3 regions of the Enterobacter cloacae complex sp. 394F7 genome follow, and region 1 is predicted to be linked to each of the others. Evidence: predicted binding sites of a transcription regulator. Region 1 holds the regulator's gene; each other region holds the start of a gene.
What was found. Region 1 encodes PhoB, which activates phosphate uptake and scavenging genes when phosphate is short. Its sites were predicted from a motif close to CTGTCATAAAACTGNCNNAT; they were not measured.

Region 1 (3,283 bases):
CGCCAGATCACCCTTCAGCACCGCCAGCGGTTGGGTGACGGGGACCTCCAGCGACTCCACGGCACTGAGTTTGCCCTCATTAAAGCTCACCAGGTGCACACATTTGGCTTTGCCGGTCTCATCAAAACTGAGCGCAATGGGCGAGCCGCAGTAGCGAATGTGCTCGCAGCCGCCGATGACCTGCGCCCGGTGAATATGCCCGAGCGCGATATAATCCGCTGGCGGGAAATTTTGCGCCGGGAAGGCGTCCAGCGTACCAATATAGATGTCACGCACCGCGTCACTTTTACTGGCGCCGACGGTAGTAAGATGCCCGGTGGCAATCACCGGAATGGCCTGTTCGCCGCGCAGGGCGCAGGCATCCGTATATTGCTGGTGATAATAGTCCGTGATGCTCTGCAACAGATGCTGCTGCTTTTCCCCGCCGGACATCCCCGCCTGACTCTGAACGATATCGCGTGGGCGCAGGAAGGGCACCGGACACAGCACCGCTCCCGGTGTACCGTCACGTTTTTTCAGGATCTGCGGCGCATGACCGGCGCTGGCTACCACGGTCGTGTTAAGGAAGGCCAGGATATCGCGGGATTCATTCAGCGTTGCGACGGAGTCGTGGTTACCGGCGACAATCACCAGATGACAGCCGGTTTGTTGCAGATTTACCACGAAGCGGTTGTAGAGCTCACGCGCATAGCTTGGCGGCGAACCGGTATCAAAAATGTCACCCGCAACAATAATCGCGTCCACCTCGTGCGATCGGGCCGTGTCCAGCAGCCAGTTCAGGAACGCTTCATGCTCCGCTGCCCGGCTTTTGCTGTAAAAGTTTTGACCCAGATGCCAGTCCGAGGTGTGTAATATGCGCATAGCGAATCCGTGGCAAAAAAAGGGAATGGGGATTATAAACTTTCAGAAGCTGGAAAATAACCGCTGTAATAAAACAACAGTTTGCCATTTTACGTGGTACTGTTTTTCATAAATCTGTCATAAAACTGACGCATAATGACGCCGCATTACAAACTTGTAACTTAAATAAGATAAGACAGGGCAAAGTATGGCGAGACGTATTCTGGTCGTAGAAGATGAAGCTCCAATTCGTGAAATGGTGTGCTTCGTGCTCGAACAAAATGGCTTCCAGCCGGTTGAAGCGGAAGATTATGACAGCGCGGTGAACCAGCTGAATGAACCCTGGCCCGATCTGATCCTGCTTGACTGGATGTTGCCTGGCGGCTCCGGACTGCAGTTTATCAAACACCTCAAGCGTGAAGCGATGACCCGCGATATCCCCGTTGTCATGCTTACCGCGCGCGGTGAAGAGGAAGATCGTGTGCGCGGCCTTGAGACCGGCGCGGATGATTACATTACTAAACCCTTCTCACCGAAAGAGCTGGTTGCCCGTATTAAAGCTGTGATGCGCCGTATTTCACCGATGGCGGTGGAAGAGGTCATTGAAATGCAGGGCCTGAGCCTTGATCCTACCTCGCACCGTGTTATGACGGGCGAAAATCCCCTCGACATGGGGCCTACCGAATTCAAACTCCTGCATTTCTTTATGACTCACCCGGAGCGTGTTTACAGCCGCGAACAGTTGCTGAATAACGTCTGGGGAACTAACGTGTATGTCGAAGACCGGACGGTTGACGTACATATCCGCCGCCTGCGTAAAGCGCTGGAACTGAGCGGCCACGATCGCATGGTACAGACGGTCCGCGGCACGGGTTATCGTTTTTCTACCCGTTTCTGAACAATGACAGGAGTGTGACGCGTGCTGGAACGTCTGTCATGGAAAAGGCTCGTCTTTGAACTGATCTTATGTTGTATTCCGGCCTTCATTTTGGGGGCCTTTCTTGGATACCTGCCGTGGTTTCTGCTGGCGTCTGTGACCGGGCTGCTGATCTGGCATTTCTGGAACTTACTGCGCCTCTCCTGGTGGTTGTGGGTTGACAGAAGTATGACGCCTCCCCCGGGAAGCGGGAGCTGGGAGCCGCTGCTTTACGGCCTGCACCAGATGCAGATGCGTAATAAAAAGCGCCGTCGCGAGCTGGGAAGCCTGATTAAACGCTTTCGCAGCGGTGCGGAATCGCTGCCGGATGCGGTGATTCTGACCACGGAAGAGGGGACAATCTTCTGGTGTAACGGTCTCGCCCAACAGCTGCTGGGCCTGCGCTGGCCGGACGATAATGGCCAGAACATCCTCAACCTTTTGCGTTATCCGGAGTTTACGCAGTATCTGAAAAAACGTGATTTCACGCGTCCGCATAATCTGAAGCTCAACAATGGCCGCCATCTTGAAATACGTGTGATGCCCTACAGCGATCGGCAATGGCTGATGGTAGCGCGTGACGTCACCCAGATGCACCAGCTGGAAGGGGCACGACGCAACTTCTTCGCCAACGTGAGCCACGAGCTGCGCACGCCGCTGACGGTGCTGCAGGGCTATCTGGAGATGATGCAGGAGCAGACGCTTGAAGGTGCGCCGCGTGAGAAGGCGCTGCATACCATGCGCGAGCAGACGCACCGTATGGAAGGGCTGGTGAAACAGCTGCTGACGCTGTCGAAGATTGAGGCGGCTCCGACGCTTGCCTTAAATGACACTATCGACGTACCGATGATGCTGCGGGTAGTGGAGCGCGAAGCGCAAACCTTAAGCCATAAAAAACATCATCTGACCTTTGACGTCGATAACAGTCTGAAGGTGCTCGGGAGCGAGGATGAACTGCGGAGTGCTATCTCTAATCTGGTCTATAACGCGGTTAATCATACCCCGGAAGGAACGGATATTATGGTGCGCTGGCAGCAGACACCAACGGGGGCCGAGTTTAGCGTCGAGGATAACGGGCCGGGCATTGCGCCTGAGCATCTTCCACGTCTGACCGAGCGGTTTTACCGGGTAGATAAAGCCCGTTCCCGGCAAACGGGGGGAAGCGGGCTGGGGCTGGCCATTGTGAAGCACGCGGTGAATCACCATGAAAGCCGCCTCGATATTCAAAGCACGCTGGGCAAAGGAACCCGTTTCAGTTTCGTTATACCGGAACGATTAATTGCCAAAAAGATCGCCTGACGGCGGGTGTGTCATTTTACCTTTCCACGGGCCAGTTATTGCTGGCCCGTTTGCTTTGCAGTAAAGCGAAACGCGAATGAATTTTATACGGCTGGTGCTTTTTTGTTCGCATGATTAGCCATGGCTTTTTCATGATATTAGCGAATTATTCTGGTTGGTATTTTCATGCTGGCATATTGTTCTGGTTTTACGATCCCTCCTTGCCTTTAAACGTTATAAGCGTTTAAA
Region 2 (3,283 bases), on a different contig from region 1:
CCTCGTGGTCGGGGTGAAGCTCGGCTGTATCAACCACGCCATGTTAACGGCACAGGCCGTTCAGCAGGCCGGGCTGCGTCTGGCGGGCTGGATAGCCAACGACGTGGTCGCACCCGGTAAGCGTCATCAGGAGTATCTGGCCACGCTCAGGCGAGTGCTTCCTGCGCCGTTCCTTGGGGAGATCCCATGGCTTGCGGACGGTGCTGAGCACGCCGACACCGGACATTACCTCGACCTCAGTGCCTTGCTTCCCGCGACATCCAGTGGGCAATAAGCTCGTCATCCAGCTCGGTAACGTGGCCCTGGGCCACGTTACGCCCGCGATACAACATACAGAAGCGATCCACTACCCGGCGGATAAACGACAGTTGCTGCTCGGCTAATAACACCGTCATCCCCAGCTCACGATTAAGCCTCGCCAGCAGATGGCCCAGCTTCTGAGCAAAGCTGTACCCTGCGCCCTGCAGTGGCTCATCCAGAATCAATACCCGCGGTCGGTTGACCAGCGCGTTAGCCAGCGCCAGCTGATACTGATCGTCCGGGGAGAGCCCGTTCGCCCGAATCTGTCGCAGCGCCCACAGCTGCGGGAACAGGTCATAGACATCGCTTTTTGCGCGTGTGTCCGTTGCCCCTGTCGCCCGCATGGCGATGTGCAAGTTTTCCTCAATGGTCAGTTGCGAAAAAATCCGTCGGTCCTGTGGCACGTAGCCAATCCCCGGCAGCGCGCGTTGATCCGGTGCCTGACGCAGTAAATCACAGGGTGGGGCACCGGCTTCGTGCCAGACGATGGTTCCGCTCTGCACCGGTAACGCGCCGGTGATGCAGTTGATGAGGGTGGTTTTTCCCATGCCGGGCAGGCCAATCACCCCTGTGCATAAGCCCTGCGGTAAATCCAAATCGACATTCCATAGCGTATGTTGGTTTCCGTAAAACTGATTGACTGCACGCAGACTCAACATCTTTCTCTCCTTAAAAATGTATGTGGGTGAGGCTCGTTAATGAAGCTGCAAATCTCCTGCCAGAACCGTTGAACTGATTAAAAAAGAGACTTTTTTAGGATAATGCCGTCGCAAAACGACCGATCGATAAGCGGATTGCACTGTCTCAGTGCCAGAACTGTTAGCGGTGGTGCAGGGACTGAAATGGCTGAATTGTGAGCAAGATCTCATTGGTTGGTTATGTATAACGCAACGGTTGATTGGCAAAAATTAGCGATAAAAATTTTTTGTCACCGCCTCGTGGGAAAAACCGGGAATTTGCTGAGCGGCAGTCTGTATGGGCTGGACGCAGTTATCCACTATTCCTGTGGATAACCATGTGCATTAGAGTTAGAAAACACGCGATAAGCGAGAGAAGACGCGGGTTACGCCCAAATTGACGCGAAACGCGGCTCTGGAAAATATCCTTTAAGATTTAACTGGTTAGATAAAATCAATTGCCGTCATAAAAGTGTCACCGGTTGCCATAAAACTACCATTACCTGGCTTGACAAATGTTAAAAATGAAAATGTTCTGGGGATAACCGGGTAGGGCTGGTGTTTTATGTCGTCTCAGTCGAAATTTTGACCGGGAATACGCTAATCCTTCGGGTGCTATGCTAAATATCGTGACACGCTACTGGTTTTACATCCAGTGTTTTTTACTGGCATTCCTGGCCACAACGAGTAAAATTACTCACCTGCCGCTTTTTACATCACCAGGTTGTCGCCGATGAGTAAACCGTTCAAACTGAATTCTGCTTTCCGTCCTTCTGGCGACCAGCCTGAGGCGATCCGTCGTCTTGAAGAGGGGCTGGAAGATGGGCTGGCACACCAGACGCTGCTGGGGGTGACCGGTTCGGGTAAAACCTTCACCATCGCCAACGTCATTGCGGATCTGCAACGCCCCACCATGGTGCTGGCGCCCAACAAAACGCTGGCGGCGCAGCTGTATGGCGAGATGAAAGAGTTCTTCCCGGAGAATGCCGTCGAGTATTTCGTCTCGTATTACGATTACTACCAGCCAGAAGCCTATGTGCCGAGCTCTGACACCTTCATCGAGAAAGATGCCTCGGTGAACGAACACATTGAGCAGATGCGTCTCTCGGCGACGAAGGCGCTGCTGGAACGTCGTGATGTGGTGGTGGTCGCGTCGGTGTCTGCCATCTACGGTCTGGGCGACCCGGATCTTTACCTCAAGATGATGCTGCACCTGACGCAGGGGATGATCATCGATCAGCGTGCGATTTTGCGCCGACTGGCGGAGTTGCAGTACACCCGTAACGACCAGGCGTTCCAGCGCGGTACGTTCCGCGTACGCGGCGAGGTTATCGACATCTTCCCGGCGGAATCGGACGACATTGCCCTGCGCGTTGAGCTGTTTGACGAAGAGGTGGAACGCCTGTCGCTGTTCGACCCGCTCACCGGCCACGTCGAGTCCGTTATTCAGCGTTACACCATCTACCCGAAAACGCACTACGTAACGCCACGCGAGCGTATTGTGCAGGCGATGGAAGAGATCAAAGAGGAGCTGGCGGAACGCCGTAAGGTGTTGCTGGCGAACAATAAGCTGCTGGAAGAGCAACGCCTGAGCCAGCGTACCCAGTTCGATCTGGAGATGATGAACGAGCTGGGCTACTGCTCCGGCATCGAAAACTACTCCCGTTTCCTCTCTGGCCGTGGGCCGGGCGAGCCGCCGCCGACGTTGTTTGACTACCTTCCGGCGGACGGGTTACTGGTGATCGACGAATCCCACGTCACGATCCCGCAGATCGGCGGGATGTATCGCGGTGACCGCGCGCGTAAAGAGACGCTGGTGGAATACGGCTTCCGCCTGCCGTCGGCGCTGGACAACCGTCCGATGAAGTTTGAAGAGTTTGAAGCGCTGGCACCGCAAACCATTTACGTTTCGGCGACGCCGGGCAACTACGAGCTGGAGAAATCGGGCGATGAGGTGGTTGACCAGGTGGTTCGTCCGACAGGGCTGCTGGATCCGGTGATCGAAGTCCGTCCGGTTGCGACTCAGGTGGACGATCTGCTCTCCGAGATCCGCGCCCGTTCGGCAATCAACGAGCGCGTGCTGGTCACCACGTTGACCAAACGTATGGCGGAAGACCTGACCGAATATCTGGAAGAACACGGCGAGAAGGTGCGTTATCTGCACTCGGATATCGATACCGTGGAGCGTATGGAAATTATCCGCGACCTGCGTCTGGGCGAGTTTGACGTGCTGGTGGGGATCAACCTGTTGCGAGAGGGTCTGGATATGCCGGAAGTCTCGCTGGTGGCAATCCTCGACGCTGACA
Region 3 (3,283 bases), on a different contig from region 1:
GCGAGCTGTTTATGTCTCACCCGCCGCTGGATAAACGTATTGAAGCGCTGCGTAGCGGGGAATACCTGAAGTAACGCTGAAGATGCAGTCTGAGCCGGGCGGAGGTAACTCCGCCCGGCTTTTTTATGCCTGTACGCTTGGCTGTGTGACGCGCAGGCCGCTGACGATCGCGGCAAGGGTGGCAAGTGCGCCTGCGGTGAGGAGTGCAAGGTGATTACCATACTGCCCGGCGAGGTTGAACATCAGGGCGACCAGCGCCGCACCGGTGCTTTGCCCCAGCAGGCGCGCGGTACCCAACATGCCACTGGCTCCTCCACTGCGGTGGCGCGGTGCGGAGGTGATAATGGTGTGGTTGTTCGGCGACTGGAACAGGCCAAAACCGGCACCGCAGAGGATCATACGCCAGATAATATCCAGATCCGTAGGTTGCGAGGGAAGCAGCGCCAGCGCAAACAGACCCGCCGCCATGACCGCCAGCCCCAGCGCGCCCAGTAATCCGGCATGCACGCGCTCTATGAGATAACCTGCCAGCGGTGCCATCACCATCGTTGCCAGCGGCCATGGGGTCAGCAGCAGTCCAGTCTCTACTTCCGAACGTCCTATTACGCTCTGCAGGAAAAAGGGCAGAGAGACGAGGGCGAGCATCTGGGCGCAGAACGAACAGATGGAGGTGCATATTGAGAGCGAAAAAAGTGGAATACGCAGCAGATCCACCGGCAGTAACGGCACAGGCAAAGCGAGCTGGCGGCGAACAAAGAAGTAGCCAATGATCAGCAGAGCAGCAACCTCTGCGACGGTCAGCAGGAGTGATTGACCCTGCGCAAAGCCGCTCAGAGCCGTAATCAGCAGGCCAAAGGTCAGCGCATTCATCACCGCACTGGCGATATCAAAACGAGGCATGGTGCTTTTGGGGCCGTTCCCCGGCAGATAGCGCAAGGCAAAGAAAATGGCCACCATACCCAGCGGCACATTGATGGCGAACAGCCATTGCCATGAGGCGACAGACAGTATAGCCGCCGCAATGGTGGGCCCGGCGGCCGAGGATACCGCCACAATAAAGGAGTTTATTCCCATTCCGCGCCCCAAATGGCGCTGAGGATAAATTAAGCGAATCAACGCGGTATTAACGCTCATCAACGCCGCGCCGCCAAAACCCTGCGCAATGCGGGCCAGCGTCAGCATATGCAGTGAATCAGAGAGGGCGCAGAACAGGGAGGTTAAGGTAAACACAGCCAGACCGCACTGATACACCCGCCGGTAGCCAAACATATCGCCCAGAAACGAAAACGAGAGCAGTGAAATCACGATCGCTATCTGATAAGCGTTAACAATCCAGATTGAGCTGGCGGGTGAGGCATGCAGATCGCTGGCAATGGTGGGCAGGGCAACATTGGCAATCGCGCCGTCGAGCACGGCCATTGAAATACCGATGATAATCGTAGCGATAGCGCCATACCGCTGGGGTAAAGGCAGGCCATCGGACAGTTTTTTTTCCATGTGGGATGAATAGCTCAGTGTGAAATTATTCTCAGGGTAACTATTTTAGCACTGTTACAACCGCTTTATGTCGCAGATTTGTAACGAAGTAAACGCGGATTGATTGCAGCAGGCATGACGGGAATTTATAATAAAAACCGGTTCTGATTTTTATAAAACACTCTCTATGAGGTGATGAATGGCAATTGCAGATTTGGATAAACAACCCGATTCTGTTTCTTCCGTGCTGAAGGTGTTTGGCATCCTGCAGGCGCTCGGAGAAGAGCGTGAAATTGGTATTACAGAATTGTCGCAGCGTGTGATGATGTCGAAAAGCACCGTTTATCGCTTTTTGCAAACCATGAAGTCACTGGGGTATGTCGCGCAGGAAGGCGAGTCTGAAAAATATTCTCTGACGCTGAAACTGTTCGAATTAGGTGCCCGTGCGCTGCAAAACGTTGACCTGGTGCGTAGTGCAGATATCCAGATGCGTGAGCTCTCTCGTCTGACCAAAGAAACCATTCACCTGGGTGCTCTGGATGAAGACAGCATTGTTTACATCCATAAAATTGACTCAATGTATAACCTGCGCATGTACTCTCGCATTGGGCGTCGCAATCCGTTATACAGCACGGCTATCGGCAAAGTTCTGCTGGCCTGGCGTGACCGTGAAGAAGTGAAGCAGATTCTGGATGGGGTGGAGTACAAACGCAGTACCCAGCGTACCATCACCAGCACGGACGAACTGCTGACGGTGCTTGATAAGGTACGTGAGCAGGGCTACGGCGAAGATAACGAAGAGCAGGAAGAAGGGCTGCGCTGCATTGGTGTGCCGGTATTTGACCGCTTTGGTGTGGTGATTGCGGGCTTGAGTATCTCCTTCCCGACGCTGCGCTTCTCAGAAGAGCGTCTGCATGAGTATGTTGCTATTCTTCATACCGCCGCGCGTAAGATTTCTGAGCAGATGGGCTATAACGCGTATCCGTTTTAACCCCCTCTCAGCATGAAAAAACGCCGCAGACATTGCGGCGTTTTTTATCGGTCGTAAAAAAGGGTAATTAACCGTTATCAATGACGACGGAAGTTTTACGCAGGACCGGGCAGTTGGTTAACCCGATGATCCCGCTATCAGAATGCAGGTACTGGGCGGTGCTCATTCCCTGGGCAGTCAGGTATTTACACTGGATACCTAATCCAGCAGCGTTTTCGGTGCTCCCCACAAGCACGCCATATCCGGTTAATAAAAGGCCAATCCATACTACGGCCAGTGCAATAATTGTTCGAATGATTAAATGCATCATTGCCTCTTTATCTTTGTTGTCATGCCTCAAGACTAAACGGTTTACTCTATGAAACAAGTGCATGATTCTGAAAAGGGCTTACAGGCGTTACAGTTAGTCCTTGTTTAAGATAACCGTGATAACCTGTATGCAACAGGTGTTAAGACGGAGTGTGGAGTGAAAAAAATACGCTGGGTAATTCTGGTTATCGTGCTGATTGCATGCGTGGTGTTGTGGACGCAGACGATCAATGTGATGTGCGATCAGGATGTACAGTTTTTTAGCGGCGTTTGCGCAATCAATAAGTTTATTCCGTGGTAACAGGCATTTTTTCTTAAGGTGATTTCCTTCCTTCGCGCCAGTGGTAAAATGCGTGTTTTTATTGAGGTGGTGAAATGGGTGAGTTACTGAATTCAGGGCTGCTGAATATGGCATCCCTGATGGTTTCTGTCGTTGTTTTGCTGGTGGGACTTGTCATCTGGTTTTTCGTGAACCGTGCGAGCTCCCGGACGAACGAGCAGATCGAA

Region 2: uvrB (excinuclease ABC subunit UvrB) is a predicted target of PhoB. The motif match lies at 1,439-1,458, and genes of this name have one in related genera.
Region 3: kdgR (DNA-binding transcriptional regulator KdgR) is a predicted target of PhoB. The motif match lies at 1,565-1,584, and genes of this name have one in related genera.

The regions. Positions count from the first base shown of each region.
Region 1 is NZ_JBXWCS010000003.1:314,895-318,177, reverse strand. It holds gene sbcD (exonuclease subunit SbcD) at 1-861, opposite strand, end outside; gene phoB (phosphate response regulator transcription factor PhoB) at 1,049-1,738, shown strand; gene phoR (phosphate regulon sensor histidine kinase PhoR) at 1,760-3,055, shown strand.
Region 2 is NZ_JBXWCS010000009.1:196,637-199,919, forward strand. It holds gene bioD (dethiobiotin synthase) at 1-274, shown strand, start outside; gene AC2FAK_RS15085 (ABC transporter ATP-binding protein) at 237-959, opposite strand; gene uvrB (excinuclease ABC subunit UvrB) at 1,711-3,283, shown strand, end outside.
Region 3 is NZ_JBXWCS010000002.1:288,522-291,804, reverse strand. It holds gene htpX (protease HtpX) at 1-74, shown strand, start outside; gene AC2FAK_RS03850 (MFS transporter) at 124-1,497, opposite strand; gene kdgR (DNA-binding transcriptional regulator KdgR) at 1,676-2,467, shown strand; gene AC2FAK_RS03840 (YobH family protein) at 2,535-2,774, opposite strand; gene mgrB (PhoP/PhoQ regulatory lipoprotein MgrB) at 2,934-3,077, shown strand; gene AC2FAK_RS03830 (YebO family protein) at 3,152-3,283, shown strand, end outside.